DNA from 4 places in the Companilactobacillus bobalius genome. Region 3 is predicted to be linked to each of the others. Evidence: predicted binding sites of a transcription regulator. Region 3 holds the regulator's gene; each other region holds the start of a gene.

Region 1 (8,407 bases), on a different contig from region 3:
CCTGCTAGAACAATGACAAAATAATATCCATTTGAATGTAAAAATTTATGAAACTTTTTCATGATCTCGGTTCATCTCCGTTTAGTCTTACTAATTTGTAATATAGCACTAACGGTTGTGTTAGGTGTATTTACAGGGAAAATAAATTTTTGGATAATGAAAATTATCAATTCAAGGAGATTATATATGCGACAATTCACACCCAGTATTACACACAAGGCGCTGAATCGAGATACATTCAAGTTTTTACTAATGGGGTTAATGGTTTTAGACCATATTAGTTATTTTATTTCACCCTACTTAGCAGATATTTTTCATATTATCACTAGAGTAGTGGCGGTTGGTTTTGCATATTTAGTGGTTGAGGGACTACATTATACGCATAGCCGCAGAGATTATCTGTTTCGCTTAGGTATTTGGGGTATTCTGATGGTCTTAGGAAACTACCTTATGAATCTATTTGTTTTACGAAAAGATTATGCAATGTCCATTACGGGAGACAACATTTTTCTAACACTCTTAGTCGGTGCAATTATTGTTTGTCTTTGGGATAACCATCAGGAACAAAAAAGGAAGCGACTATTGAGAGTCGTTTCTGTTATTTTGGTTGTGATAGGGATTATTCCTATTTTGGAAGGTAGCTTTATTATTTTCCCATTTATGCTGATAACGCAAATAACACATCAGAATATTAAACAAAGAAATTTAAGTTATTTAGCTTTGATGTTGGTTATGGCAGTTATTGAATTACCAATGGCACTGTCGATAGGAACGTCTGATCCATTGATGTTGTTTGACAGTGTTGCCATGAATGCTAGCGATACCTTCTTTATTCTGATTGTGCCACTATTAAGTTTTTACAGTGGAAAATTAGGTAAGTACGATAAACAACTAAAATATGTATTTTATTTGTTCTATCCATTGCATCTGTGGTTTATACACTTATTAGCTAGTCTGTTGTGTCGTTAATCGTTCCATTTAAAATCCTTATTATCTAAAAAGAGTGATCGTCCGAACTGATTTCCACCACAGAAAACAGTAACTGCGAGACCTTCTGAATACTTAGAAGGAGTTACGGCTTTAAAATCATCCAAATATGAGAGTGCCAATTGTTGAACTGATTCAATGATTTGGGCTCTTTTTTTATGTGAAAGAGTTTTGAATTCATCAGTAACATAGACTTCGATTTGATCATTTTTTAAGTAATTAATACGTTTAATGAAAGTTGACCAATAGATTTTTAGATTTCCAGATTTTTTAATAGTGGATTTGGAATCAGCTTTGAATTTGTGAATCGCCAATTTGGTTTTATCAGTTAGACATTTATTGAGTTTTTCATTAAATTTTTTTGATTTTATTGAAAAATTTTTCTGCGCGAAGTTCGTCATAGTGGTCAGTACCATTTGAAGCTGCCATTACTGGTGTAGCTAGATTTGTGAACGTTGAGATTGATAGAGCTATTAAAATGAGTAATAATCGTTTTTTCATATAATCTCCCGAAATATTTTGCTAAATTATAACCGATTCGTATACATCATGCTATTCAAAGATAATAATACTTGAATATTAAATTGATTTTAATTATTTTTAACTTAAAAGGATGCAATTTATAAATTGAATCATAATTTAATGTTAGTTTCGTTAGTGATACAATTATTAGAAATATTTTTATTTGAAGGGGAAAAATCTAATGAAAAAGTATGTTAATCGTTCATATTTTTGTTTAGCCATTATATTTAGTTTGTTAGCGGGGTTAGAAATACCATTCAATACAATCACTTATTCTTATATTTTCTACTTGATTAGCAAAAAATCGGTGAGTCTGATCATACCATCAGTGGCCTTGATTATTTTTGGTTATGCTGTTTTTGCAATCTTGGGATATACCAAGAGCGTAGTTGTGAATAAAAATATTTATTTGATAAATCGTAAACTGAAGAAAAATTTCCTGACAAGTAAGATGGCTAATGTCACAGAGGAACAGGAAGATTTTGAATCGGGGAACTTATCTTTCTTTTTAAATGATTTAAAGCTGTTAGAAGATAATTATTGGCGACAGATTTTTGCCTTACTGGGTTCAATTGCGATGACCATAGGAACCCTGGTATATGCACTCTACAGTAATGTTTATATCACCATTATCTTTTTATTATTTATGATCATACCGACCTTGGCTCCAAAATTGTTTACTAAGTCGATTCAAACAAGAACTGATACTTGGTCCCAAAATAATCAGATTTTGTCGGCGACAGTTAAAGATTTGCTACATGGAGCTTTACTATTACGCCGTTATAATGCAACTAGTGGTTTTTCAAAACGAATGAATCGTTCTATTTCTGAAATGGAATCTTCTAATGCCAGTTTGAAAAATCAGATTGCTTTATCTAATAATGTTATTGGGATGCTTTTCTCCACCTTTTCATATTTGCCTATTGGCTTGGGAATTTACTTTACTATTACTGGGAAAATAACCTTAGCTCAATTCGTGGCAATTCAATATTCATCATCGTGGATTCTAAATGGATTTAACCAGATTATCACTAGTTGGAATACTATCAGTAGTACAAAGAATATCCGTACAAAAATTGAACAGTTGAAGTTGGCTAAAGTTATTACACCAACTGATAAAACAATCGCAATGAATGAATTGTCAGTAAACGACGTCAGCTTTAATTATGATCAAAAACAAATTTTTCATGATGTATCATTTTCAGTAACCCATGATGAAAAAATTTTGATAGGTGGTAAATCAGGTATTGGTAAGTCAACTTTAATTCGAATGATTCTTCAAGAACTGCAACCAACCACTGGAAAATTTTTATTCAATAATCATTCTTACTCGCAAATCGATTCTTACAATAATTTCGGAATTGTAGGGCAGACGCCAATTATATTTGAAGATAGTCTCAAGGATAATATTACTTTGGGAGATAGTACTGCGGATGATCAAAAGGTTATTGCTGCTTTAAAGCAATCGGGATTGGAAGAATTTGCCAATGAAAAGTCGTTACAAATGAAGATTAATGAAAATGGACATAATTTTTCGGGAGGGCAACTAAAGAGAATCGAAATTGCTCGCGCACTGTACTTTAATCGTCAATTATTGTTGATTGATGAAGGAACGGCATCACTAGATCCTGAAACAGCAACTTCAATTCATGAGTCAATTCTGAATAATAAATCTTTAACCGTAATTGAGGTAGATCATCATATTCCGGCTGAAGTTAAAAAGCTCTATGATAAAGTTTATGAATTAAGTAGCACTGGTTTGGTACTACAAAATTAAAAGAACAGCCTCTATTAAGTATTCAAGATATGTCATCCTTTACTTGAATCTCTTAATAGAGGCTGTTTTTGCCTTACTAGAAAAAATTATTTTACAAGATTATGTATTACTAAATTCTTGTTCTTCATCCGAATGAACATTATTATGCTTATGTTTAATTTTCATCTGATTGGATGCGGACACTTGATGCACAGCAAAGCTACTATCATTCGTATGCTGGTTAACGATAAAAAAATCACAGATAATCATTGCTGAAGTGAAAAAGATGTTTAACCTAATTATCTTTTTTAGATGTTTTTTCAATTATTACTCCTAATCTTTTTTTATAGTGTATCCAAAAAAAGAAAGACAAGCTATTTTAGAGCTCAAAAAAAGGCACCGCCGAGGAGCAGTGCCGTTAAGTTAGAAGAATTATTCTATAGAAGGATTGTACTATTGAGAATATAATATTATTGCATATTTTGGGTTTCTTCCAACAAACTTATTATATTACAACTTATAGATAAAAGTACGTTTATATAAAAAATAAATAAAATAATAGATATTATACTTATAATCAGTAAAATTTTTGCGATGAATACTCTTCGCCAGCCTTATTTAGCATTTCTTGCCATGAGGAGAAGGTTGTTGTCATTTGAACTTGTTGTTCCCAAGATTCTTGGGATACTGTATATAGAGAAATACGGTTGGTTATGCCTAATTCCTTAAAGAAATCTTCAATACAAAAGAACTGTGTGTACTTTTCCATGAACTGATTAGAAAAGTAATGAGTGAATTGAATACTTTTCAAATCTTGTCGCAGTCTACATTCTTGTTTGATAATCTCCAGTCGTTGGTTAGTTTTCATAACAATAATCCCCTAAATTTACCATTATTTGTTTTGATTATAACAAATATCCAATATGTAAATAGGTCAAAAATGTCAATTATTCCTGAACTTGGTAAAATCTAGCTAAAGATATCAAGATATCTTGCTAGGAGGTGCTAAAATCATGTTTAATCGAATTCTTGTAGCTATTGATGGAAGTAAAAATTCGTACGATGCCTTGAGTGCTGCAATTGCCTTAACTAAACAATTTAATTCGAAATTATTTTTAGTTTCGGTCGTTAACACAGCTAATTTGCCAGTGAATGTAGGTGTTTCATACGCTCCTGGATTAACTCATGATCTAGAAGAAGGCGCTAAGTTCGATCTACAAAAGGCTGAAGATCTTGTGAAGAAAGCAGGTTTAGTCTGTCAGGTAGAACTTTTAAATGGCGAACCTCGTTCGGAACTAGCTCATTTTCCTAAGGATAAAACAATTGACTTAATCGTTATGGGTAAAACTGGCTTGAATGCATTGGAGCGTGCTTTTGTCGGATCAGTAACACGTTATGTTTCAGAACATTCTAAAACCAATGTCTTAATGGTTGATTAGGGTATTAAGACTGTACTTATTTTAGGTAATTAAAACAGCACTCATTCGGGAAATATTTGTTGCATTGAGATTCAAAATCATGCGCGTTATATTCCTAAATAAGTGCTGTATTTTTGTATTAAATGAGAATCGTTTACTGATTTAACATCTCTTGAACAGCCGATTCATTGTGTGCTAACCAGCCACAGGCACCAGCAGCGATAGCACCGACTAAATCATCCAAAAAGACATTAATTTTTCCAGTAGATTTGTCGTTCAACTTAGCTAAAATTCCGTGTTTTAATTTATCAACGTAACCATAATTAGTAACGGAAACAGAGCCATACAAACTAGCCAAAGTGATAGCCATATTTTCATCGATACCGTAAGTTGATTCGTCGGTACGCATGATACGTTGCATAGGTCCGGATAGAAGACCCTTTTCAGCTAGTACATCTAATTCGATTCCAGTCATGATAGCGTTTTGTGCTTCACGTTTATGTAGAACTTTTTTAATAGCATGAATAGCTATTTCAGTGTTTAAACCAGGAATATAATCCTTTTCCAAGAAAATAACGATTTCCGCAATATCATCCAATTGGACACCACGGTCGCTTAAGTTTCTGATGATATGATCAAAATATTCTTTGTCTTGTTCTTCAAATGATACCAAAATTAGAATCTCCTTATTATTTATTTGCGTCCCACTCGGCTTTGAATTCGTCTAGAAAATCGAGCATATATTGATGACGTCCCTGGGCAATTTTTTTAGCAGTAGGTGTGTTCATCATAGCAGTTAATTTCAACAGTTTCTCATAAAAGTGATTGATAATAGTTTCATCGTTTAAATTACGATATTCGGCTTTTGTCATTTTTTCACGTGGTTTGATAGCCGGATCATAGATGGTTTCGGAATTATTTCCTCCATAATAGACAGCTCTCACGATACCAATGGCACCGATAGCATCTAGTCGGTCCGAATCCTGCACAATTTGCCCTGCTAATGAGAGCTTAGGCGGATTGTCCAGTGACTTGCTGAATGACAGGTTGTGGGTAATATAGAGAATTTCGTTAATTTGTTCATCGGTCATTTCCAAACTCTTTAAGAAATTATGGATCTCTTTCTCCAATTTGTCTGGATCAGAGACCAGTTTATCGTCAGCTACGTCATGCAGGTAGGCCGCAGCCAATGTAATCAAATGATCAGCCGGTTCTTCCTTTAGAATTCGTTTAGCAGTCTTGATAACTCTTTGAATATGATCAAAATTATGCCCAGTCGTGTCCTGTTTCATCTTATTAAATGAATACTCACGAATGGCGTTTAGTTTTTCTTCGTCTGTCATTAAATCAATCCTTCTTCAAATGAATAACTATATTGTCACACAAAAGGGTTTGTATTTAAAATAATAGTCAATATTTGTTATTATATACATGTTTAAACATGTTCTTTGGCTAGGAGGATTTTATCGTGAATTATATTAATAAGGAATTACCTGAATTCAATGTTAATGCATATCAGGCTGGTGAATTAAAAACTGTTACTAAAAACGATTTGTTAGGAAAATGGTCAATCATCTTTTTCTATCCTGCCGATTTTTCGTTTGTTTGTCCCACAGAGTTAAGTGAGTTACAGGATTTATATGAAGAGTTTAAAGCTGCAGGAGCAGAAATCTATTCAGTTTCTGTTGATAGTCAGTACTCGCATATGTCTTGGGCTGAAACGACAAAGACTATTGGTAAGATTCGATATCCAATGTTGTCAGATCAAAAGCACGAATTAACAGATTTCTTCAATATGATCGATGAGACCAGTGGTCAAGATTATCGTGGTGTCTTTATCGCTGATCCAAAAGGAATTATCAAGTCGTACACTGTTAACGCTATGGGTGTAGGTAGAAATCCTAAAGAAATTTTACGAACTCTACAGGCGGCACAATTTGTTGAAGAACATGGTGATGATGTTTGTCCGGCAAATTGGCATCCTGGGGAAGGTACAATTAAACCAAGTGGAGATTTAGTTGGTAAAATTTAAATTTGTTATTTTAGGAAGACATTCAATATTTTGGATGTCTTTTTTATTTTATTACTCCGTTATAACTATATATAGTGATATGAAATTAGAAAAATCTATATCTTGTATCAAATGATAAATTCCTAATTTAGCAAGTGAGTTAAGCGCTTTACACCGATATGTCGTCAATATGCTCAAGAAACCATTTGCCAAATTTAGTCCAATTGGTGGTATGATTTTAGCTGTCGGTTAAATTGATATTTTTTAGAAATACGGTTTAAGGGATAAATAAAAATTGATCATTTCAAAATATAAATGCCACAATCATATATTTTGGCAATGGTCCAAGAGGAGAAGGATAAATGAGTATATTTAATCCAAAATGGTATGTTGAACAAATGAAACACTGGAGTTTCAAGAGTTACATGCTATTAATGTTTGGCTTGGGGGCCATCACTGCATCAACACTTTCACATTCTATTAATGCAATTGCTGTTTGGACATGGTTTGCGGCCGTTTTAGGTTTCACATGTACAGTTGCCATTACTAATGCAAAACCTTTAAATGGTGTTTTAGGATTAGTTTCAGCACTTATTTATATCTTTGTAGCTATTAATGCTAAGAACTTCTCTGATGTTGTTCTTCAATTAAGTTACATTATTTTGCTAGATATTCCTGTTCTAGTTAGTCCACAATGGGCTAAAGATGCTGAAAAGCATATCCATGGTCTAACCGCTATCAAGTGGCTTTGGACAGCACTATTCTTCTTTGCTTCATGGGGATTACTTTATTTGATGGATACACATCTATTCATTAGTCCACGTCCTGTAATTGATTCTGTAGCTGCTGCCATTGGATTCACAGGTGCACTTCTATGTACATTACGATTCCGTGAACAATATTACTTCTGGACAGTTCAAGGTATTATGTCAATCGTACTTTGGGGTGTTACTGCTACACAAGGTGACGCTAGTCCCGTTCTATTCTTGACATACATCATGTACTTCATGAATGATATGATTGCTTTCTTTGACTCACATATTCATTGGTTCCATAAAGATGCTACTGAAAACAGAGCTAAGAGTGAAGAAGTAGCTAACAATTAATCTGTTTTTTGTTGCATTCAAATTACCAATTAGATTATTATTGTTGAACATAGTAATCTAGAAGGGTAAATGAAACTGTGAAAAAATTTGTTAAAATTACTTTATCAGTCGTTATAGGCGTTACATTACTTACTGATGTAGCGGCTGGTGGATATATGTTTAATTATGCATTCAGTAAGAGTGGTTATAGTAGTCAGATAAAAGGTCACTTGAGTAAGAATAGCCAATGGTTTTTGAGACAGAAACCACAGATTTGGGAACAGACAACCAAGGACCATCTAAAATTGAAGGCTCGTTATTTACCAGCTGAGAAGGAAACCGCCAAAACAGTGGTTGTTGTCCATGGATTTGGTAGTGCTAGTAAATATATGGGATCGTATGTCAGAATGTTTCACAACGCTGGATATAACGTTTTGGCACCGGATAATCGTTCCTTTGGTATGAGTCAGGGTAACTATGCAGGATATGGTTGGAAGGATCGAACCGATGTGATGAATTGGATCAAACGACTTAATCAGAAGTTTGGCTCTGATTCACAGATTGGATTGTACGGTATCAGTATGGGTGCTGCTACAGTCATGTATACTTTGGGAGAACATCCCAAGAA
Region 2 (8,407 bases), on a different contig from region 3:
ATAACTTCTTGATTCAAACCAACAAAGACTACCGTTTTGGCTTCGTTTTGTAATTGCACCATTTTGTTTTCTAAATCAGCGGAAATCTTAACATCGTTCAATAATTTGTCATTTCCAACAAAGGCTTTTTGACCATTAACGATAGCTTCAACACCCTTACCTTCAATGGCTTGGAAAGAATCGGCCTTGTCTGCTTGAACATTATCCGCCTTAGCTTTATCCAGAATGGCTGTAGCTAAAGGATGTTCAGATGATTCTTCCAAAGCGGCGGCGAGTTTCAAAACTTGTTGTGAATCACCAACAATATCAGTAACTTCTGGTTTACCATTTGTGATAGTACCAGTCTTATCCATTACAACTGTTTTAACATCGTTAACTTCTTCAAGAACTTCACCATTCTTGATCAAAATACCCATTTTAGCTCCACGACCAGTTCCAACCATTAGGGCAGTTGGTGTTGCTAATCCCAAAGCACATGGACAAGCGATAACGACTACGGAAACTGCAAAAATCAGAGCTTGAGCAATTGTAGCACCCAAGAAAACGTACCAAACTAAGAACGTTAGAATTGAAAGGATCAAGACAACTGGTACAAAAACCTCAGAAACTTTATCAGTTAAATTTTGAATAGGAGCATGACTATTTTGAGCCTTCTTAACTAGTTCAACAATTTGTGACAACATTGTGTCACTACCAACTTTTTCAGCTTTGAACATAAAAGTTCCATTGCTGTTGATAGTTGAACCAATAACTTTATCGCCAATCTTCTTAGTTACGGGCATACTTTCACCAGTAACCATTGATTCATCAACTGTTGAACTACCTTCAGTAATGACACCATCGACTGCAATTTTTTGACCAGGTTTAACTTTAATTAAATCGCCTTGAACGACTTCGGCTAGTGGTATTTTGACCAATTTGCCATCACGCATAACTTCGGCTTCTTTAGCTTGCAAATCAACCAATTTTTCAATCGCATTTGAAGCGTTATTACGCATTCTTTCTTCAAAAACTTGTCCTAGTAAAACGAAAGTAACAACGAAAGCGGCACTTTCAAAGAAAACACTTTGATGAGTAATCATAGCATAAATACTGTAGATATAGGCTGTGGCAGTACCAATAGCTACTAAAGTATCCATGTTGGAATGATGTTTTTTAAATGAAGCCCAAGCACTCTGTAGAAATGGACGTGCGGCCACGGCCATAACGATAGTTGTTAAAATAAATTGAGTCCATTCGCCACCGGGAATCATAATACCAAAGGGCATCAGAATCATTCCTACTAACATTGGTAATGAAAAGATTAAAGCAATCCAAAAACGTTTTGTAATTGTCATTATTGAATCACTACCTTTCCAGAGAACATATCCATACCGCAACTGAATTCGAACTCTCCTATTTTATCAGTTGAAACTGAAACAGTTTGAGCAACATTTAGTGGTAGCTGTTTTTCAAAATTCATTGTCTTAGAATGAACAACATCCAAACATCCCTGTGCATTAGTTCTGGTAAAAGTAAGTTCTGCGGGAATACCTTTTTCCAATTTAACAACTGCGGGATCATATCCACCTGCAACTGTAACGTTAACCTTCTGTACCTTCTCAACCATAATAATTTCTCCTCTTTATTTAATGATTACTTTGCCGTGAAACATGTCCATACCACAAGCCCAATTAAATTCACCTGACTTGCTAGTATCAATTTCAACTGTTCGTTGTTTATTTTGTGGTAATTCTTGATTAATACCAAAATCTGAGAAGACGACGCGATCTAAACAACTAGAAGCATCTTTTCTCGTAAAATTGATTGTGGCGGGAACACCTTTTTTCAAAGTAATAACTTCAGGTGAATATCCACCATTAACCTCAACATCGACACTTTGATTGTTATCTTTTACATTGGCCGTTGTTTGAGCTACCTGATGATTGCCGAAGAACCACCAAAGAATAAACCCTATAATTGCTAAACCAACGATTAATACGATCACCTTTGTCATAAATATCTCTCCTCAAATTCCTCAATTTATGTTTACACTTGTAAACTACAAATACTATGTTATTCTCTAAGTTTACATTTGTCAACTAGAAGATTTAAAAAACACAACAACCTTGTTAGATTGCTGTGTTTCCTTATTGTTAAATAATCGTGGTTTTATATCTTATAGTGAAAACGAACCTCACAAGGACAACTCTTGCTCCGTTCTTTATTTCACTAACTTATCCCAAATGACTACTTCTCCACTGGCTAATGATTTGGGTACATCTATAATTCTCTGATTAGATGATCCTCGGAATTGTAAGGTTAAATCTTTCTTCCTTAACAAGAATCTACCATCAACTAAAATATCAAGTAACGACAATAGTTCCAACTTATCATCTGATTCTTTCATCATTTCATCCCAAGAATAGCCGGTCCAGGACCAAATATCTTTGGTATGTCCGTACTCTTTTCGGATTCGTTTGCACAATGACAGGCAAACTTCTGTATTCAAGAATGGTTCTCCACCTAATAGGGTCAGTCCTTGTACATAACTTTGTCCAAGATCAGCGATGATCTTATCTTCCAATTCTTTTGTGTACGGTTTTCCATATCGGAAATCTTGTGCGGCTACATTATAACAACCAGGGCATCTGAACATGCATCCTGATACGTATAAACTACATCTAACACCTTCACCGTCAACAAAATTAAATGGTTTGTAGTCAGCAATTCTCTTAAGACTGTGGTCCTTGCTTAACCATTCTTTGGGAGTCGGATTGTTTGGCTCTCTCATATTTTGCTGCATGTTTTATCATCTCCGAAGTCATATTCTTTCTACGTGAAGCTATTTCAATGTGACGTCCGTGAATCATTGGACGTTGTTGAGGATTTCCTAGATAACCGCAAGTTCTCTTAACAACATCACAAAATTGAGGATCGTGATTACCACACTCTGGACAAACAAAGCCACGGGCGGTCGCATTGAATTCGCCTTTAAATCCACATTTAAAACACTGATCAATTGAAGTATTGGTTCCCAAATAACCAACATGATCATAAGCCCAATCCCAGACTGCTTCGAGTGCTTTAGGATTTTGGCGCAAGTTAGGATATTCACAGTAATGAATGAATCCACCTGAAGCATATTTAGGAAAGACTTCTTCAAAAGTTAATTTCTCAAATGGATTAGGATGCTTACGCACGTCATAGTGAAAACTGTTAGTATAGTATTCTTTCTCTGTAATATTAGGAATGGAACCAAATTTCTCCAAATCATCACGGCAAAATGTATCAGTCAAAGATTCTGCCGGCGTGGAGTAAAGGCTGTAATGGTAGCCACTCTCTTTAGCCCACTGAGCGCATTTATCGTGTAACGCTTTAACAATTTTTTCCGCAAAGTCATGTGCTGCTGGATTGCTTTCCCATTTATCACCGAAAAAGGCCGTACATACTTCATACAAACCGATATAGCCTAAAGATACCGTTGCACGTTCGTTCTTAAACAGTTCATCAATACTGTCAGTCTTCTTTAATCGTTTACCGAAAGCTCCGTACATATACAATAACGGTGCATTCTCTGGTTTAGCCTGTTTAGTACGTTCAATTCTATAGGCCAAAGCAGTATGACAAATCTGCATCTTCTCTTCAAAGATTTCCCAGAACAAATCAGAATCGCCATGAGATTCCAAAGCAATTCTAGGTAAATTAACCGTTACAACGCCGAGATTCATTCTACCTGAATTAACCTCTTTGCCATTTTCATCCTTCCAGCCTTGTAGAAACGAACGGCAACCCATTGGAGTTTTAAAACTGCCAGTGATCTCTTTGATCTTGTCATACATCAACAAGTCCGGATACATACGCTTAGTTGAGCATTCTAATGCTAAGGTCTTGATATCGTAATTAGGATCACCAGGATTCAAATTCAAACCACGTTTAATCGTAAAAGTTAACTTAGGAAAAATGGCTGTTCGGTGTTCCTTACCCAAACCTTTAATTCTAATCTCCAAAATTGATTTTTGAATAGCACGTTCGATCCAACTCGTTCCTAAACCGAAATTAATCGTTGTAAAAGGAGTTTGTCCTTGAGATGAGTAAAGAGTATTGATTTCGTATTCCAAGGCTTGCATGGCATCATAGATATCCTTACGTGTCTTTTCTTGGGCAAATTCAACTTGCTTATCTTCAGCAATCCATTTACGCGCATCTTTAAGATGTTTTTGATAATTTATTTCCGCATATGGCGCCAACAATTGGTCAATTCGATTAGCCGAACATCCCCCATATTGTAGTGAGGCTACATTCGCAATAATTTGAGACATCTGGGCCGTCGCCGTCTGAATAGAACGTGGTGATGATACCCAAGCATTTCCAATTTTAAAACCATTACTCAACATTTCATCAAAATCTATCAAACAGCAGTTAGTCTCAGGAGTGACCGGTGAGTAATCCAAATCATGCCAATGAATATCGCCACGTAAATGTGCTTTAGCGACCAATTCTGGTAACATTTTTAATCCCATAGCACGACTGGCAACACCGGCCTCCAAATCACGTTGTGTATTGAAAATATTACTATCCTTATTAGCATTTTCATGCACAACATCCTCATTACGGTTAAATAAACGTTCAATATTTAATTGAACATTAGTTGCACGTGAAAACTTATCTTGATCTGCTTGAAAATAACGTTCGTACTCTTCGGCTTGCTCTTCCATCTCATTATCATTCAAAACATCAAAAATAAGCCCATGGATTTTAGTAGTCGTCAGACGTTCTGAACCAGCAAAGTGAGAGACTAATTCAGAAACTACTATCTCTTTTTGTTGAGAATTTAGTCGGAGTTGATCCAACACAAATTCTATTTTATAGGGATAAAAACTAGTTACTGCTCCACTTCTTTTTTCTACAGGTATGGAAACTAATTTTTTTAATTCGGTAGTCATATTCTTCCCCCTAGTTATTAAATACTGATATCATTCTACAAAATTATAATAAAAAAAATAAGACTACCAAATACTAGATGTTGTGATATATAGCATATCATTACAACATCTGGTAGTCTTATTTCTATTTTAAAAAAATCGTCATTTTAATCCATTCACAAATCGTCGTTACGTTAATCAAAATGATTGTTAGCTCAAACGTTTGTATTTGTTCAATAAAATATTCCTATATTAGATATATAGCGTTGTAGTGGTTACTTTTATTAGCCTCATAGTGGTTAATAAATTTTTTTCAATATTTGATCACTAATCCTAAAAAGTAGCGGGCAAAGAAACTAGCTTGATCACTATTAACCTTGAGTCCTTTGGCCGAAAATTCATCAATATCGATTGATTCAAAACGACAACTGCTAAAATCAATTCCTTTAAGTTCGGTCCCTAAAAGATTCATTTTATTCAGCTCACAATTATCAAAAACAATCTTCTTCAATTTATTCTCATTGAAACTAACATCTTTTAAACTAGTATCAATGAAGCTGGTACTTTTCAGATTCATTCGATTAAGAACTGACATATCCATTAAACAATTATTGAATTCGACATTGTTCAAATACGACAGATTGAGATTAGTTCCAATTAACTTACAATTACTAAACTCGACTCGATACAAACTAGCCTCATCTAGTGTGCAATTGGATAAGTCACATCCCTTAAAAATCACATCGGTTAATTCAATTTTTTCAAACTGGCAATTGCTAAAAGTCATATGGTCAAAAACAGTTTTTTCAATCATTGGATGTCTGATTTCTTGATCTTCTAAGAACTCACCTTTTAACAATCGATTGGTCAAATAAAAATCTTCCTCTTCATAAATATCGAAGAAAGATCCTTTTTCTAAATAATCTTCTACAATCTTGGGCTGAATCATCGACTACACCTCTTTCAACTAGCATCTTACCAGATATCTCTTCTGAAAAAATTAGAGAGAAAAGCGTCCTATTCGAATCTTTTCGGACCCAATATCATTAATTTCTCGTAATTTAAACTTAGAATCCGTCTCCTCAACAATATAAATTAAATAATCTAATTTAAAATTAATTATTTAGTTTTAGAATCCCACTATCAAAGGCTTCCTTCAAACTTTTGACACAATTATCTGTTACTATGAATTTATAGTTACAATAAATGATTAAGATATTGAAAAATATATCGATATTATTGAGCAAATTATAATTTGGAGGGAAATGGCATGAAATTCTTTACTGAGGAACAAAGTTTAGATGTTTTAAAAGATTTGGTCGCAATTAAATCGGATAACGACAATGAATTAAAAGTTGCTTCTTATCTTAAGGACTTATTGGCTAAATACGATATCGAATCAGAAATCAAAATTATTCGTGGCAACCGTGCTAACTTAGTTGCTGAAATCGGTCATGGTAAGCCTGTTTTAGGCATCTCAGGACATATGGATGTTGTTGCCGCTGGTAATCTTGACGACTGGGACAGTAATCCTTATCAATTAACCGAAAAAGATGGTCAACTTTATGGTCGTGGTGCTACCGATATGAAGTCTGGTTTGGCAGCTCTAGTTATTACCATGATTGAATTACATCATCAAGGTCTCCCTAAGCAAGGTACTATTCGTTTGATGGCTACTATGGGTGAAGAAGTTGGCGAGGAAGGATCAAGCTACTTCTTGGAAGATGGTTCAATGGATGATGTCGACGGTCTAGTTATTGGTGAACCTTCTGGTTATAATATTGGTTACGCCGAAAAAGGTTCAATGGATATCAAATTCATTTCCAAAGGTAAAGCTAGTCACAGCTCCATGCCCGAAAAGGGCTTCAATGCAATTGATCCTTTGATGAATCTTTTAATTGATGCCAATAATACATTCCGTGATGAAAATATCAAACATGATTCAATTGGTCCATTAATTTTCAATACAACTTTGATCAATGGTGGTACACAAGTTAATTCCATCCCTGATCATGCTGAGGCTGAAATTAATGCTCGAACAATTCCCGAATATGATAATCAAAAAGTTATCGAAGTTTTAAATGATTTGATCAAGAAATATAACGATCAAGGTGCTCAAATTAGTTTTGACGCCTACATGAACGAATCACCTGTTTTGATGGACCCTAAAAATGCACTTGTTGCTCCTATGAAAAAACTAATGGAACAATACACCGATGAAGAAGTTCATGTTACACCAATTTCAGCTGTCACCGATGCTTCCAATCTAGTTCAAAAGAAACCTAATGATTTACCATTTTTGATTGCTGGACCAGGTAACGATACGCCTCATCAAATCAACGAGCATGTCGATAAACAGATGTATCTCAATTTTATTGATATTTATGAGAAACTCTTCATTGATTTTCTTGATAATGCAAAATAGATAAAAATAAGTCCAAACTCACACTCGAGTTTGGACTTATTTTTTTTAAGCAGTAACAGTTTTCGCTACATCAGCTAGATAATCAATGTCACCCACAACACTCTTACCAGCTACTACTTCTTGATTTGGTCTCATATAAGTAATTGATTTAATATCGTCACCTTGTTTAGTAATCGCCATAATTACAATATTGCTGTGCCCGGCAGCCTTGATCTTTTTACTATCAAATTTGATCAAAGTCTGTCCTGCTTTAACATGATCGTTAACTTCAACTAATGGTTTGAAGCCATCACCCTTCATATCAACAGTATCAACTCCGATATGAAGTAAAACTTCAGTTCCATCATTTAAAGTTAAACCAACGGCATGGTTACTTCCTTGCATAACAACTGTAACTTGACCATTAGCTGGAGCAACTAATTTATCACTTGTAGGATTAATGGCGATACCATCACCCAATTGTTTCTTAGAGAACATTTCATCAGGAACATTTTCAATGGCTTCAGTTTTACCAGTAGCAAAAGCTGTTAAATCATGTGCCACTTCATTGTTACCAATATTTCTATCCGCATTCAATTTAGTTCTAGAAAGAACAAATGTTAAAACAATAGTTAAAACAAATGTCATGACTTCACCGGCAAGGTAGAACCCCCATTGTTTAGGAAAGACACTCAAAAAGCTCAATACACCACCGACACCAACACTTGATGAACGTACTTGCCAAAATCCCATCCAAGCACCACCAAAGGCACCGGCTAACATAACAGCAACGAAGGGATATCTATTTTTTAAATTAACACCATAAATAGCTGGTTCTGTAATACCTAAGAATGAAGATAAACCACTAGACCAGGCAACATTCTTCTTCTTGGCATCTTTTCTAAAGATATAAGCCATTGCCAGACAGGCAGCACCTTGAGCCATTGTAACTGGTTCTCCGACTGGCCAAAGTGTTACATAGCCAAGAGTTCCGGCCATTTGCAAATTAACACCCAAGAATAAATGGTGCATCCCAGTAATAACCAATGGTGCACAGATAAATCCATACAACGCACCACCAAGAACAGGAACTGCATTA
Region 3 (8,407 bases):
TGCTGGGAAAACTACTTTTAGAACGAAAATGTTTGATGAATACAAAGGTACTCGTGCTAAAACACCCCAAGAATTGATGGAACAATTACCGTTGATTCAAGAGATGCTTAATTATCGTGGTATCAAAACTTATGAATTGCCGGATTATGAGGCCGATGACATTATTGGAACTATGTCTCACAAAGCTGAAAAAGATGGCATGGATGTCACTATTATTACTGGTGACCGTGATTTAACACAATTAGCCACTGATAAAGTGACTGTAAAAGTTAATGTAAAGGGTGTGACTGAAACTGAAAGTTACACACCTGAACACGTTCAAGAGAAATTGGGTATTACACCTAATCAAATTATTGATATGAAAGGCTTGATGGGTGACAACTCTGATCATTATCCTGGTGTTGAAAAAGTTGGTGAGAAGACAGCTATCAAGTTGATTAATGAATATGGCAGTGTTGAAGGTATTTACGATCACGTTGATGAAATGAAGAAGAGCAAGTTAAAAGAACATTTGATCAATGATAAAGATAAAGCTTTCTTGAGTAAGAAATTAGCCACGATTGATTTGGATGCGCCCGTGGAAATTAAATTGAGTGATTTGGAATATCATGGTGACGATGAAGAACAATTGATGCAATTTTATCAAAAGATGAATTTCAAAACGTTCTTAAGTCGAATGGATGTACCCCAAGAGAATACTGCCGAGGATTTAGCTGACATAGCTGTGAAGCCTTTGGATGATGATGCTATTAAAACAATTGTTAGTGATTCTAAAGCTCACACGTTGATTGTTGAAGGTTTTGGTGAAAATTATCATACAGCGCCAATTATTGGTATATTGATTTCTGATGGCAAAGATTTCTATGGGACAACCGACTTTGCTATTTTAGAGAATGAATCTTTGAAGAATTGGTTAGCTGATAAGACAAAAGAAAAGTATTTATTTGATAATAAGCGCACAATTGCTTTGCTACATCGTTATGGTTGTGATTTAGCCGGAATCAGTTTTGATATGTTATTGGTATCTTATTTGTTAGATTCAAATGATAACAAGCAGGATATTGGTCTAGTGGCTAAGAATTACAATGTTAATTTACCAACTGAAGAAGAATTTTACGGTAAAGGCGTTAAAAAAGCTGTTTCTGAAGATGAAAAACTCTTATTGAATTTCTTAGCCCAAAAGGCTCAAGTTATCGATAATTTGAAAGCTCAAATGTTGAAAGAATTAAAAGACAATGATCAGGATAGTCTCTATGATGAGATTGAATTACCATTGTCGATTGTTTTGGCTGAAATGGAGATTAAGGGAATTACAGTTGAAGTTTCCAAATTAAAGGAAATGGAAAATAGTTTTGCTACACGTTTAGCTGAAATTGAAAAGGCAATTTATGAAGAAGCTGGTAAAGAGTTTAATATCAATTCTCCAAAACAATTAGGCGTTGTCCTATTTGAAGATTTGAAATTGCCAGTAATTAAGAAGACTAAGACTGGTTATTCCACTTCAGTTGATGTTTTGGAAAAATTGAAGGATAAGTCACCAGTAGTACAGAAAGTATTGGATTATCGTCAGATTTCTAAGATCCAGTCGACATATGTTGTTGGTTTACAGAAATTTGTTCAGCCGGATAATAAGATTCATACTATTTATCTACAAACGTTGACTCAAACAGGTCGTCTATCATCAATTGAACCTAATTTGCAAAATATTCCTATTCGTATTGATGAGGGAAAACAAATTCGGAAGGCCTTTGTACCACAACATAAAGATTGGGAAATCTTTTCAGCCGATTATTCACAAGTTGAATTACGTGTGTTAGCCCATATTTCTGGGGATGAACATATGCAAGAAGCTTTTAACGAAGATTACGATATTCATGCTCATACAGCAATGAGAATCTTTGGCTTGAATAGTACTGATGAAGTGACACCAAATATGCGTCGCCAAGCTAAAGCTACCAACTTTGGGATTGTTTATGGAATTAGTGATTACGGTTTATCACAGAATATCGGTATTAGTCGTAAACAGGCTGCTGCATTCATTGAATCTTACTTTGAACAGTATCCAGGGGTTAAGAAATATATGGATGATATTGTTAAATATGCCCGTGAAAATGGCTATGTTGAAACAATTATGCATCGTCGTCGTTATCTTCCAGATATTCATTCAAAGAACTTCAACGTTAGAAACTTTGCTCAACGAACAGCTATGAATACACCAATTCAAGGTAGTGCCGCTGATATTATCAAAGTTGCCATGATAAATATGCAAAAGATGTTAAAGAAAGAAAATTTACAAGCTAATTTGCTTTTACAAGTACATGATGAAATGATTTTTGAAGCCCCAGCTTCAGAAATTGCAACCTTAGAAAAACTAGTTCCGAGTGTTATGGATTCAGCGGTTAAACTTGATGTACCTTTGAAAGTTGAAACAGCTCATGGAAAAACTTGGTACGAAGCTAAATAATAGTAGGTGATAAAATGCCAGAAATGCCAGAAGTAGAGACAGTTAGACGTAGTTTGATTGCTCAAGTAAAGGGTAGAAAGATAACTCATGTTGAAATTCGTTATCCTGATTTGATTACTGGTGATGTGGATCAATTTGTTGAATTTGTTACAGGGGCAACTATCAGTGATATCGGTCGTCGAGCAAAATTTCTATTGATTCATTTGAATAATGGTTATACAATTATTAGTCATTTGAGAATGGAAGGTAAGTATCGGATTTCTGCTGATCCAAGTGCAATTGATAAGCATTCACATGCTATCTTTACTTTGGATAATGGGCAAAAGATGATTTATAATGATGTTCGTAAATTTGGTCGAATGCAGTTGTGGAATACTGATGATTTATCAGACAATAAATCACTAAAAAAATTGGGACCAGAGCCGCTGTCGGCTGAATTCACTTTTCAAAATTTAAAGCCAAGAATTATGCGTCATCACAAAGACATTAAGACCGTTTTGTTGGATCAAAGTGTTATGAGTGGTCTAGGTAATATCTATGTTGATGAGGTTCTTTGGAAAGTTAAATTACACCCTGAGACACCATCCAATCATCTTAGTGATGAAGATATTCAAAAAATTATTGAAGCCTCTAACCAAGAGATGGATAAAGGAATTGCTGCTGGTGGTTCATCAATTAGAACCTATGTGGATGCTACAGGTCACAAGGGTACTATGCAAAATAATTTAAAAGTTTATGGAAAAGAAGGAACGCCTTGTCCAAGATGCGGAACCGAGATAAAAAAGATTAAGGTCGGAGGTCGCGGTACGCATTTTTGCCCAAAGTGCCAGGTAGTAAAATGAGTAAGATTTATGGTTTGACTGGAGGAATTGCCTCCGGTAAATCAACCGTTTTAAATTTATTTAGACATAATAAATTCATTGTATACGATGCCGATTATGTTGCTCGAGATGTGGTTAAGGTCGGAACTGTAGGCTTAAAGCAAATTACCCAACAATTCGGTGAACAAATTTTATTGCCGGATGGTAATCTTAATCGTCGAAAGTTGAGTTCTATTGTTTTTGGCGATAGGGATGAATTAGATAAATTGGATAAAATAACGAGACCTTTGATAAAAAAAGAAATTTTACAAACGGTTGCTGAAGTTAAAAGATCAACAGATAAAACAATCTCTATTTTTGAAATACCATTACTGTTTGAAGGCAATTATCAGAATTACTTTGATGGTGTGATCAGTGTCTATGTCGAACCACAAATCCAATTGCATCGATTGATGAGACGTAATGCTTTAAGTAAAGAAGTTGCTTTGGAACAGATCAATTCACAGATGTCGATGTACGAGAAAAAAGAGCGTGCTGACTTTGTGATTGATAATTCGGAAGATTTAGCACATCTTCAGGATGAGTTTAGTCGGTTAATACCACAACTTTAATTTGGAAAAGAGGCTGGAATTTTGATTTGTCCGCATTGTCATCATGATTCATCAAAAGTTATTGACAGTCGTCCCAGTGATGAAGGACGCGCCATTAGAAGAAGACGTGAATGTGAATACTGTGGAACGCGATTCACAACGTTTGAAAGATTGGAAAAATCGCCATTGTTGGTTATCAAAAAGAATGGCAACAGAGAGGAATTCAGCCGTGAAAAGTTATTACGTGGATTAGTTCGTGCTGCTGAAAAACGTCCTGTAACAATGGATCAAATGAATAGTATCGTCGATAAAGTAGAAAACGAAATTAGATCAACTGGTGAAAGTGAAGTTCGCTCACAATTAATTGGTGAACATGTTATGAGAATTCTATCCAAAGTAGATGACGTAACTTATATTCGTTTTGCCAGTGTTTATCGTGAATTTAAAGATATGAATGGATTCATGGAAGAAGTCCAAGAAATGATGTCTAACGGTAAAAAAATTGATAAGAAGTAAGGGGAGTATTAGTGTCCGTGAGTAATTTTGAATCAGATAAATTTACACCTTTAGTAGGTTATTGGTGTTTGCCAAGTGGTCATTTGAATGATGATGATCGTCATGTTTTGACTGACTTATACTTGCCCATTTTAGGTACTGAGGCTTTCAGTTTGTACTTGCTGCTGTGGGAAAAATTACCTAATAAAGAGGTCGTCACACAAAGAAAAAGCCATGCTGAATTGATGAGTTTACTTGGTATTGATTTGAAACGATTTTATGAAGCACGAATCAAGACGGAGGCTCTAGGCTTAATTAGGACCTATCAAAAGAAAGATAGTTTAGGACCTTATTATATCTATCAACTTTTTGAACCCTTATCACCAGATGAGTTTTTTAAAGATGACTTGATGAGTATTTTTCTTTATGAGCAAGTTGGTGAGAGTAAATATCATTTATTGGCCGATAAATATGCGCATTCAGATTTGATCTTGCAAAATTCACATGAGATAACGAAAGATTTTTTGGAAGTCTTCCAGTTAAGCAATAGTGATTTGATCAATACGCCAACAGAAGTAAAGAATACTCAAGATAGTTTTAAAGTAAATAATACAGATAATAAAAAGCCGTCGTTGAATGAAGAAGAGATTCCCCAATTAGATTGGGAGTTAATTTCGGATCGTATCCAACAATTATTTAGAATTCATCCTGATAATTTGTTAGAGAATCAGGAATTGATTTTAAATCTTCATGCGTTTTATGGTTTAGACGAGATTACGTTGATTGATTTGATTGGTAAGACTTGTGATATTGTCAATAATAAAATTGATCCTGCACGTCTGAAAAAGGCGGTACAAGACCGTTTTGAAAAGAACGCTAATATCTCAGTTAAGCAGCAAGCTAACACGGAATCTGAACCAACTGAGCAGACTGATGGGCAATTAAATCGGGCTGATCAATTGTTGTTGAAACAGGCTCGTTCACTGCGTCCGGCTGATTTTTTGGCTGCTCAAAAGCAAAAAAGTGGTGGCTTTACTGGTACAGTGGAAACCAATGCATTGAGAAATATGGCGACAAAAACCTACTTGTCTCCAGCTGTATTAAATATTATGGTGTACTATATTTTGCAAACTTCACCTACTTTGACTTTGCCATTAATGGAAACTATGGCTAATGATTGGCAGCAAAATGATGTCAAGACGCCGGAACAGGCTCTGAAACGAATTAATGATTTTCAAACTAAGAGTCGTAATCCTAAACGTCGTTATAACAATAAGAATCGTAAAGTTGAACAAGCAACTGACTGGAGCAAAGTGAAGGCTAAGGTTCCTGCACAAAAGAATCAAAAAAATGAACAGGATGATCTTCAGAATCGTTTGAAGAGATTAAGAAATAAGGATAATTAAGTATGGAAAATTTAGGTAGTAGATTAGCAGAATATTTGAATTCAAAGAATTTGACGGAGGACTATCGCCGTCTTCTTAATAGTGCTTTGAACGATCCCGATGTGCAGAGATTTTTGAAGGAGAATAGCGATAGAATCAATCCTAATGCAATCTCTACTAGTGCAGCTAGCATTTATGAATTTTATAATAACAAGCGACATACGAGTGAATTGACACGTGGATATTATCCTAAATTGATTGTTAACAATCATAATATTGAAGTGGCCTATTATCCTAATGAGCGTACTCAAAACCGAGAGAAGCGAAGTCAGTACGAATCAGGGTTTGTTTTAATGGATATGGCTCCAGATATTCGTCGTGCCAAGTTGGATGATTACGATGGCGAAGGTAGACAAGATGCTCTAGCCAAAGCCTTGGATTTCATTGATAATTATTTACATCAAGATAGTTTTACACCTGGCCTATATTTGGCCGGTGATTTTGGAGTAGGTAAAACATATCTTTTAGGAGCCATTGCTAATGAACTCTTTAAACATGATGTTCATACGACCTTAATGCATTTTCCAACCTTTGCAGTTGAAATGAAGGATTCTATTGGTCAAAATAATGTGTTGGCAAAAGTTAATAAAATTAAAGGTGCCGATATTCTGATGTTGGATGATATTGGAGCTGATACGATGTCTAGTTGGATTCGTGATGAAGTATTAGGTGTTATTTTACAATATCGAATGCAAGAGAATTTACCAACGTTCTTTTCATCTAATTTTTCGATGAAAGAATTAGAACAACATCTAGCTGTAAACCAACGTGGAGAAGAAGAACCTGTTAAGGCTAAGCGTATTATGGAACGAGTTAAATATTTATCTCGAGAAGTAATTGTGACCGGCGAAAATAGAAGATTTAAAAAATAGCTTGCATTATCTAAAAATTAATGTTTCAATAAAGCCATGAAAGATAACACTTCGGTTCTATTCAGGGAGGGTACGGTCACTGGAAGCTTACCCATTACTGGAGTTACCACTTTCACATAAAACTGTATAATTGCCGGTTACTTTATAACCATAGAGTGAAAACTGTTTATTTGTTATACAGTTTTAAAGTGGGTGGAACCGCGTAGAAATGCGTCCCTGAAGTATGTACATGTCTTAGGATATGTCTATACTTCAGAGACGCATTTTTTGTTATCTAAATATTAGGAGGAAAAGTATATGTCAAAAATCAAGTTAACATTCCCAGACGATTCAGTTAAGGAGTTTGACGAAGGCACAACTACTTTAGATGTTGCTAAATCAATTAGCACATCATTGGGTAAGAAAGCTGTTGCTGGTAAGCTTAATGATACTTTAGTTGATCTTGAACGTCCTATCAAACAAGATGCTAAAATCGAAATTATCTCTGGAGAAGATAAGGAAGATGCTCTAAAGGTCTTGAGAAATACTGCAGCTTTGGTATTCAGTGCTGCTGCTAAGAGTTTCAAGAAGGATCTTCACTTCGGTGAAAAACAAGCAAACGATGATGGTTTCTATGTTGATACTGACAGCAAAGAAGGACAAATCAGTGTTGATGAATTGAAAGAAATCAAAGCTTTGATGAACAAGATTATCAAGAACAACGACAAGATTGAAAGATCTATGATGGATAAAGACAAGCTTGTTGAAATGTTCAAAGATGATCCATACAAATCTTCATTGATCAGTGCTATTGAATCTGTTCAAATCCCTGTTTACACATTAGATGGATTTGTTGACTTTGGTTATGATGCTGTACTTACAAATCTAAAGGCTTTGAAACACTTTGAATTACTTTCAGTTGCTGGTGCTTATTGGCAAGGTAAGTCAAGTAACCCAATGCTTCAAAGAATTTATGCTACAGCCTTCTACAAGGAAGATGGACTAGAAGCTGACCTTAAACGTCGTGCCGAAATCAAAGAACGTGATCACAGAACAATTGGCCGTGATTTAGACTTGTTCTTCGTTGACCCAGAAGTTGGTGCTGGTCTTCCATACTGGATGCCAAATGGTGCTACAATCCGTCGTGTCATCGAAAGATATATTGTTGATAAGGAAGTTGCTTGGGGTTACCAACACGTTTACACACCTATTCTTATGAACTTAAATGCTTATAAGACTTCAGGTCACTGGGCACATTACCGTGAAGACATGTTCCCACCAATGGATATGGGTGATGGCGAAATGCTTGAACTACGTCCAATGAACTGTCCTTCACATATTCAAATTTACAAGCATCACAACCGTTCATACAGGGATCTACCACTTCGTATTGCTGAACTTGGTATGATGCACAGATATGAAAAATCTGGTGCTTTGTCAGGCTTACAACGTGTTCGTGAAATGACTCTAAATGATGGTCACACATTCGTTGCTCTTGACCAAATCCAAGAAGAATTCAAACGTACACTACAATTGATGGTTGAAGTTTACAAAGACTTTGATATCAATGATTACACATTCCGTCTAAGTTATCGTGACCCTGCTAATACAGAGAAGTACTTCGATGATGATGAAATGTGGAACAGATCACAATCAATGCTTAAGGCTGCTATGGATGATCTTGGCTTGAAGTACTATGAAGCTGAAGGTGAAGCTGCATTCTATGGTCCAAAGCTTGATG
Region 4 (8,407 bases), on a different contig from region 3:
CAATGTTGTTGAAGACGGCCGTTTCAGCTTGAGTACGGGTATCCTTTAGCATTGCTTGGATTCCATCTTGTGATTGAAGAGTATCCAATAGTGTCAGACCACCAAAAACGTGTCCAACAACGGTTTGTTCAGCAGGGCTGAGAGTACGCCAGTCATCTAAATCGTTGGAAAGTGGAATACGTGTATCCAACCAAAATTGTGAAGTTAACTTTTCCCAAGTTTCCTTATCAATTTGGTCTTCTAGTTTATTCCAATTCATTGATTTGTAATATGTATCAACCATTATAAAAATTTCCTCCTAGATAGAGCAGCTTTCGCACTCGTTACTGCCGATTTCATCATTATTTTCGGTAAAAGTTCTGACGTAGTAAAGTGACTTGATACCTTTGTAGTAAGCATAATTACGTAAAATACTTAAATCACGTGTTGTTTGCTTAGTATCGTCTGCGTCTTTCCAATCATAAAGACCAGCAGGAATTTCTGAACGCATGAAGAGTGTCAAACTCATTCCTTGATCAATATGTTCTTGGGCCGAAGCATAAGTATCAATAACTTTACGCATGTCAGTGTCATATGCTGACTTGTAGTATTTGATAGTATCGTTACTCAAAAGTGGTGCTGGGAAGTATAACTTACCGTTTTTCTTCTCTTGTCTTTCTTCAACTAGTCTAGTAATAGGTTGCAAACTAGCACTTGTGTTGTTGATGTAAGAGATAGAACCAGTTGGAGCAACAGCCATACGATAGGCGTTATAAATTCCATCACGCATAACGTTATCTTTTAGTTTTGACCAATCTTCTGGTTGAGGAATGAAGATATCATTGAAAAGCTCTTTGACAGCGTCAAGTTTAGGGGCAAAGCTCTTGTCTAGATACTTGTCGAAATAAGATCCGTCCGCATATTTTGATTTTTCAAAATTAGCAAAGGTTTCATGGCGTTCTTTAGCAATATTGTTACTCTCAACTAATGTCCAGTAATTAATTAGCATGAAATAGACATTGATGAACTCAATTGCTTCAGGAGAGCCATATTCGAGGTGTTGGCTAGCTAGGAAGGTATGAAGTCCCATTGCACCCAAACCGATAGAATGGTTCATCTTGTTACCATTTGCTACTGGTGGCACAGCAGTAATGTTAGAAGCGTCGCTGACAAAAGTTAGGGCTCTGGTCATTGAACGAATTGATTGTCCGAAGTCAGGACTTTGCATCATGTTCAAAATATTAGTAGAACCAAGGTTACAACTAACGTCAGTTCCCAATTTAACGTAATCTTGAGCATCATTTAGTTCAGAAGGTATCTGGACTTGTTGAATTTCAGTACAGAGATTACTCATGATGATCTTACCGTCGATAGGGTTGTCACGGTTAACGGTATCAATATTCAAGACGTAAGGATAACCTGATTCTTGTTGTAGTTTACTGATTTCGTCTTCTAGTTCACGGGCTTCAATCTTATATTTTTTGATACGGTCATCTTTGACCATATTGTCATATTCTTTAGTAATATCAACGTATGAGAAGGGAACGCCGTAAACTTTTTCAACCGAGTAAGGGCTGAAGAGGTACATATCTTCATTATTACGAACTAATTCGTAATACTTATCAGGTACGATGACACCTAGTGAAAGAGTCTTAACACGGACTTTTTCGTCGGCGTTTTCTTTTTTAGCAGATAGGAAGTCAATGATATCAGGATGGAAGACGTTCAAATAAACGGCACCAGCACCTTGTCTTTGACCTAATTGGTTACTGTAACTGAAACTATCTTCCAATAACTTCATAACTGGTAGGACACCAGAAGAAGAGTTATCAACGCCTTTAATTGGTGAACCTGATTCACGTAGATTAGATAACGTTATACCGACACCACCACCGATTCGTGATAGCTGAAGGGCACTGTTGATTGTTCTACCAATGCTATTCATGTCATCAGTTACTTGTAATAAGAAACAAGAAACGTATTCTCCACGGCGCTTACGACCAGCATTTAAGAATGAAGGTGTTGCCGGTTGGTAACGTTGGGCAATCATCTCGGTAGCTAGACTTTTAGCTAGAGTTTGGTCTCCACGGGCATACAAAAGGGCATTGAAAAGAATTCGCATTTCGTAATTTTCAAGATAAAGATCACCATCATTAGTCTTTAAGGCATATTGGTTATAAAACTTATATGCAGCCATAAAAGATTGGAATTGGAAATGTTGATCTAATAAATAATTATAAAGATTGGTCACAAATTCATGTGGGTACTCATCGATAACTTCTTTTTCGATAAAATTATTATCGATTAGGTAGTCAATATGGTCTTTGAAGGAAGCAAACTTCTTAGTATTTGGCTCAACATTTTCAGTAAAGAAAGCTTTAACGGCTTCCTTATCTTTGTTAAGTGGAATCTTATCATCTACGGGGATGTTGATTTCATTATTCAATTTGAAATAATGAAGTTTGGTTGCATCTAGGTTATTTAATCCCAATTTCATTCACTACTTTCTTAAAGTTTTCGACGTCTTTTTGTGTACCATTGAATTCAAATTCAAAGACAACAGGAACGTCTAATCCATGAGCGATGTCTTTTGCGGTGTGATTATATAAAGTATTGAAATTACGATTACCGCCGCCGGCAACACCAATACAGTTTTGAGCATTATCTTTATATTGTAAAAAGTCAATTACAGGATCCATCATGTCGTCATCGTAAGCAGGTACGATAAGAATAAATGGCCGACCCATTTGGTAAAAGGGGTCGGCGTCGGTTATTTCATATCCATCTATTCCTAGTTTATTAACGAACCGTCTAGTCTGTCCGGTGATAGAATAATAAGCTATTTTTTTCATGGTTAACCTACGAGGTCTTTAAGACTGTCTGGGCGGAAACCGACGATAGGATCGCTGACAGAATTCATAACAACAGGAACACTCTTAAAACCTTGTTGTTTTAAAAGATCTAGGTATTCTGGGTCTTGATTGATGTTTCTTTCTTCGAAGGAAACGTTGTGCTCCTTCAAGTATCTCTTAGTCATTTTGCATTGCATACAGTTGTTCTTGCTATATACGATTACGTTATTCATAGTGATTAACTCCTTTCAACTTGCTATTCCCAATTAGTATAATCATTTAAAATCTTAAACACAATATATAGTGTTCGATATAACGGCTAATACACGATATAGCGTGGTTATACTGTCATTATAAAAATTCGACAAACGTATGTGCCCACACAATTTCGACCGTTTTGTATCTCAATTTCAAATATTTTTTCGATTCGTGGTAAAATTAGCGTAATGACTATTATAAAGTTATGGAGTGTTTAAGACAATTAATTTAGTTGGGAGAAAACTATGAGTTCTTGGAATTTTGTGGGAATTATTGCATGGATTATTGTAATTGCACTATTAATCTTTGTTGTATTTAATATTAGAAATCGACATTTAAAAATTCTTGTTCAACAAAAGAAGAAAATTACTGGAGTAACAATTTTAACAGATCTATTGGAAATTGTTGTCGTCATATTAGCTGTTAGTGGGATGTTATACACTAGTTTATTTACCAAGGTTGATTTGAACGATAAGGATAATATTGCGGTTAGTTATAAATATAATCCGATGATCGTCCAAACAACGAACGATGGACAAGGTTATTACGTTAAAATTAATAAGCAGGAATCTAGTTCATCAACGGATGTTTATCAATATTGGTTGAATAACTCTAAATATACGGTCTCAAGTCAAAACGCTACTATTTCGGATGCGACATTACCGTTTACTGTTTCCGGATTACGTTTGAATTGGCCAGTTAAAAAGATTAAGAAATTGGATTCTAAGTATCAGGATGCTTATGTCATAACAATGCAAGCTAAGTACAAGAATAACTTCAGAAATGGATTAGGATTAAAAGCTAACCATTTTGCAATGGAGTATCGTGTCTTGAGAGTACCGGCTAGTTCATTTATTAATGTTGAAAAATAAAGAAAACAGTTTGGAATATAATATGATTTTTTTCGTTTAAAACAAATAGGAGCAGGTAATCAAGTACGATTACCTACTCCTATTTTCCTTAATGCTTGGAAATACATATATTTATAATTACTTAGCTTTTTTGATTTTCTTGATGCTTACAACAATCTTGTTGTTTAGTTCAGTTTTATTAGCATTATCTTTAGGATCATTTTTTACAATTTCCATTAAAGCAGAGTGTTCGTAGATTTTTTCAACTTTGCCTTGGAATGGGTAATCCATATCTTCATCAACGGAGCAGTCGTAAACAGTTCCAACCTTTAAATCTTCTATTTTCATATGTAAAATCTCCTCGGATTAATTACTTAACAGACTAGTATATTAATATAGTAGAAGAAATATTTCAAACATAGGGGTTCTATAATGGATAAAAAAATTATTGTAATTACCGGTGCAAGTGGTACCGGCAAGACTACCATTAGCAAATATTTGAAAAATACTTATCGTATACCAAGTGTCATCACTCACACTACTAGATTACCACGTGATGGTGAAAAAAACGGCATAGATTATTATTTTGAAACAGAAGATTCATTCTTTAAAAATCATTATTTGGAAAAAGTCGAATACAGTGGTCATTGGTATGGATCATCGGAAGAAAGTCTCAATAAAACTTGGAAAAAGTACAATACTGCTAGTATTGTTGTGGATACACAGGGAGCTATTTCTTATAAGGAAAGATATGGTGAGAATGCCATTGTGATATTTTTAGAAGTGGATTATGACACCGTTGCTCAACGGTTAAAACTACGTGGAGATGATCACAAGCGTCTGATTTCACGTATAAATAGTGATGAATTCCTCAGAGATTTAAGAATTCCTAAAGAATTAGAGGGAAAATCCTATAAAATTATTAATAATGACATCGAAATCACTAAAAAAAGGGTCGATCAGATAATAAAAAGTGAAAAAGTAAATTAATTTGTTTTTTCACAATGGGGCAATAAATATTGATATATCAATGTTTATCGCCCTATTTTTATGGAATTTTTCAAAGTGTAACATTCTTATACAATTGTTGTAACAGTTCTGCAATATTCGGAGAGTAATATAGTGGTCGTTGAGTGATAAGAAATTAATAAATAATAAAAATTTAAACAATTAAAAAAATATACCAATTCATGGGGGATTTCAATTTTGAATAATAACGTTAAAAAAAGTCTAATTTCATTTACAGCTGCTGCAGCAATGGCAGTTACAGGTTTAGGTCTATCAAACGCTTCTTCAGCTAAGGCTGCAACAACTGTCCAAAATGCTCCTTCAGTTGTACGTACAAAGAACAATTCAGCACTATTCAGCACACCATCTTCAGATTCAAAGATTTCTAACCGTATTCTTGGATCAAACACAAGCTGGCGTGTAGCTAAGGCTGTTGTAGATGACAATGGTACAACATGGTATCTTGTAGGTAACAACGAATGGTTAAGTGGTGCTGATGTAACAACTGCTAGTCAAGCAACTACAGAAGCTGCTGCAACAACTGCTACTACTACACAAGCAACTGCTGCTAACGTTATTAGTACAGCTAAGAAGTATTTAGGAACACCTTACGTATGGGGTGGTAAGACACCAAGTGGTTTTGACTGCTCAGGTTTCACATCATATGTTTACAACCAAGCAACAGGTAAGAACATTGGTTCATACACAGTAGCTCAAGAAAGTGCCGGTACACAAGAAGCTGTTTCTCAAGCATCAGCCGGAGACCTTCTATTCTGGGGTGGCAAAGGTTCAAGTTATCACGTAGCTATCTACTTAGGTAACAACCAATACATCGCCGCACCTCAACCTGGTGAATCTGTAAAGATCTCATCAATCTCAAGTTACTTCATGCCTTCATTCGCTGTTAAGGTTCTATAATACATAGCATATTCAAGATTAAAATCGTTCATGAGGAAATCATCCGTAGGGATGGTTTTTTTTTATACCATCGTAATTCAAAAAAGATTTCAGGTCCTATAATATTTATAAGCATCATGATGGTCTGTGTATTGACAGAATCTTTTTGTTTTAAATTTGATAAAATACAATTAGAGGTATTAATAATTATGAAGAATATAATTGATGTCATATATAATAAGCTGCCACATATGTCAGTCACAGATAAAAAAATTGCACAAGTTATTTTAAAGAAGCCCCAAGATGTGGTTGACTATACAATTTCTCAGTTAGCTATTGAGGCTGAGGTAAGCGAAGCCTCTGTTTCAAGATTCTGTAAAAACTTAGGTATTGACGGATTTCATCAATTAAAAACTCGTTTGGCCCAGGTTTCTGATGATAGTAACGTATCATTTACTGTTGATGACGATATTCAGGCATCACTTAAAAATATTGCTGAAAAGAAGGATTCGGAAATCAGTAATACTTTGAAGAACTTGTCAACTGATAAAATGGCTGCTGCCTTATCAATAATTAAAAATGCTCGTTTAATTCAGGTAGTAGCCGAAGGAAACACTTATCCAGTAGCGATAGATACAGTTTACAAATTTAATCAAATTGGATTGCTGGCAATGAGTGATGCAGCCTTTGAAACTTCAATTGCGCAAACACTAAATATGTCGCTCGAAGATATTTTGCTGGTTATATCAAATTCAGGTGAATCTAAGTCATTAATAAAGCAGATAGACGTGGCTCAAAAACGGGGTATCAAAGTTCTTGCCATAACTAACCGTTCCGATTCTCCTATTGCCCAAAGAGCAGATTTACATCTAAAAACATATGTACGTGAACAAATATTTCAGTCTGAGTATTATTTCTCAAGAATAGCAGCGTCAACTATGATCGAGGCTATTTTTTTATTATTGATTGGTCAGGATAAGGGAACATTAGATAAAATTGCTCGACATGAGGAATTAATATCAGATCGTAAAATTTAATATCTTGCTTGACAGGGTATTTTTTTTATTTTATTATGAAAATTAATTTCAAGAATACTAACATCATGAAAATATATTTCTGATAAGGAGCCCAAAAAATGGAGAAATTAATTGAAAAGGCGTCAAGAATGATTGAACCAAATATGATCGTCAGTTTTGGTGGGGGTAGAACGGTAAGTCGATTGATAAAATCGATTGATACTTCCAAAATTTCGGTGGCTAGTCCTTCAGAACAGACACGTAATCTTTGTCAGTCTTTAAATATTCCCGTCATTCCATTGGAACAAATTAAACAATTTGATTTAGCATTTGACGGCTGTGATAGTTTGGATAGTCAATTAAATGTTTTAAAAAGTAATGGCGGTATTCATACCTTTGAGCGATTGTATGCCAATCTGGCAAAACGCTATATAATTATGGCTCCACAGGCTCGGTACACAGAGAAATTGAATCCCCAAGTACAATTAACCTTAGAGGTTTTGGATATGGCAATACCACAAGTGCTTGATGAGGTTTCCATACTAGGTGGAAATGCTGAAACTAGGCAATCTCAGGATCTGGCTGGGATGGTTCGAACACCAAATGGTAATGGATTAGTAGATTGTCATTTTGATGACTGGGAAAATATTGACTTAATTAATTCTAAATTGTCGCAAATGACAGGTGTATTGGGAACGTCTTATTTTAAGAATATTGTAACGGATGCACTTTTAGCAACAGATGATGATGTAAAACATATCAAGAAAGAAGATTTATAGCTATGAAAAAATATAATTGGGGAATGATTGGAACTGGTTGGATTGCTCACGAAATGGCAGATGCTTTAAACGCCGTTAATGGAGAAATATACGGGGCCTCTAATATGAACGCCGAAAAAATGGCTAAATTTGCCCAAGAGAAGGGGATTCAACATCAATACAGCAACCCAACGGATATGATTAATGATCCTAATATTGATGTTATTTATATTGCAACACCACACACATTCCATTATCAATATATTAAAGAAGCATTGAATGCAGGGAAACATGTCTTCTGTGAGAAGGCTATTACAGTTAATGCAAATGAATTTGATGAAGTTCAGGCCTTGGCTAAAAAGAAAAATCTTATTTTAATAGAAGGATTTACGTTATTACATATGCCACTTTATCAACAAGTTAAACAATTGATTTCTGATGGTAAAATTGGTCAAGTAAAATTAGTGCAAGTTAATTTTGGTAGTTTGAAAGATTACGATCCTAAAAATCGTTTCTTCAATAAAGAGTTAGCTGGTGGGGCATTACTAGATATAGGTGGATATGCTACGGCATTTGCTAGAAGTTTTTTGAGTAAGCAACCGACAAATATTTTAACTACAGTAAAATATTTTGAAACAGGTGTTGATGAGCAATCAGGAATTATCTTGAAAAATGATGATGAACAGATGGCTGTTATGGCCTTGTCAATGCGTGCTAAACAGCCAAAACGAGGAGTGATCTCTGGAACAAAAGGATATATTGAGATTAGTAATTATCCTCGTGCAACT

The links. Region 3 encodes NrdR, which represses ribonucleotide reductase genes. Its sites were predicted from a motif close to ACACNATATATNGTGT; they were not measured.
Region 1: pnuC (nicotinamide riboside transporter PnuC) is a predicted target of NrdR. The motif match lies at 6,778-6,793, and genes of this name have one in related genera.
Region 2: nrdD (anaerobic ribonucleoside-triphosphate reductase) is a predicted target of NrdR. The motif match lies at 4,996-5,011, and genes of this name have one in related genera.
Region 4: nrdH (glutaredoxin-like protein NrdH) is a predicted target of NrdR. The motif match lies at 3,123-3,138, and genes of this name have one in related genera.

What each region holds. Positions count from the first base shown of each region.
Region 1 covers NZ_MYFM01000001.1:12,647-21,053, forward strand. Annotated here, with positions in the region: gene LKACC16343_RS00075 (potassium channel family protein) at 1-62, opposite strand, end outside; gene LKACC16343_RS00080 (TraX family protein) at 187-969, shown strand; gene LKACC16343_RS00085 (hypothetical protein) at 966-1,301, opposite strand; gene LKACC16343_RS14215 (hypothetical protein) at 1,339-1,488, opposite strand; gene LKACC16343_RS00090 (ATP-binding cassette domain-containing protein) at 1,691-3,286, shown strand; gene LKACC16343_RS00100 (hypothetical protein) at 3,843-4,133, opposite strand; gene LKACC16343_RS00105 (universal stress protein) at 4,279-4,704, shown strand; gene LKACC16343_RS00110 (phosphatidylglycerophosphatase A family protein) at 4,838-5,356, opposite strand; gene LKACC16343_RS00115 (HD domain-containing protein) at 5,373-6,026, opposite strand; gene LKACC16343_RS00120 (peroxiredoxin) at 6,152-6,715, shown strand; gene pnuC (nicotinamide riboside transporter PnuC) at 7,057-7,800, shown strand; gene LKACC16343_RS00130 (alpha/beta hydrolase) at 7,878-8,407, shown strand, end outside.
Region 2 covers NZ_MYFM01000004.1:118,378-126,784, forward strand. Annotated here, with positions in the region: gene LKACC16343_RS07220 (copper-translocating P-type ATPase) at 1-1,337, opposite strand, end outside; gene LKACC16343_RS07225 (cupredoxin domain-containing protein) at 1,337-1,609, opposite strand; gene LKACC16343_RS07230 (cupredoxin domain-containing protein) at 1,625-1,996, opposite strand; gene nrdG (anaerobic ribonucleoside-triphosphate reductase activating protein) at 2,204-2,785, opposite strand; gene nrdD (anaerobic ribonucleoside-triphosphate reductase) at 2,715-4,925, opposite strand; gene LKACC16343_RS07245 (pentapeptide repeat-containing protein) at 5,218-5,853, opposite strand; gene LKACC16343_RS07250 (ArgE/DapE family deacylase) at 6,175-7,329, shown strand; gene LKACC16343_RS07255 (PTS sugar transporter subunit IIABC family protein) at 7,375-8,407, opposite strand, start outside.
Region 3 covers NZ_MYFM01000008.1:73,048-81,454, forward strand. Annotated here, with positions in the region: gene polA (DNA polymerase I) at 1-2,464, shown strand, start outside; gene mutM (DNA-formamidopyrimidine glycosylase) at 2,479-3,306, shown strand; gene coaE (dephospho-CoA kinase) at 3,303-3,896, shown strand; gene nrdR (transcriptional regulator NrdR) at 3,918-4,391, shown strand; gene LKACC16343_RS12130 (DnaD domain protein) at 4,409-5,776, shown strand; gene dnaI (primosomal protein DnaI) at 5,779-6,687, shown strand; gene thrS (threonine--tRNA ligase) at 6,985-8,407, shown strand, end outside.
Region 4 covers NZ_MYFM01000005.1:246,829-255,235, reverse strand. Annotated here, with positions in the region: gene nrdF (class 1b ribonucleoside-diphosphate reductase subunit beta) at 1-283, opposite strand, end outside; gene nrdE (class 1b ribonucleoside-diphosphate reductase subunit alpha) at 299-2,476, opposite strand; gene nrdI (class Ib ribonucleoside-diphosphate reductase assembly flavoprotein NrdI) at 2,457-2,831, opposite strand; gene nrdH (glutaredoxin-like protein NrdH) at 2,834-3,064, opposite strand; gene LKACC16343_RS09310 (LVIS_2131 family protein) at 3,335-3,961, shown strand; gene LKACC16343_RS09305 (hypothetical protein) at 4,079-4,288, opposite strand; gene LKACC16343_RS09300 (guanylate kinase) at 4,373-4,930, shown strand; gene LKACC16343_RS09295 (C40 family peptidase) at 5,147-5,866, shown strand; gene LKACC16343_RS09290 (MurR/RpiR family transcriptional regulator) at 6,055-6,882, shown strand; gene LKACC16343_RS09285 (ribose-5-phosphate isomerase A) at 6,981-7,640, shown strand; gene LKACC16343_RS09280 (Gfo/Idh/MocA family protein) at 7,643-8,407, shown strand, end outside.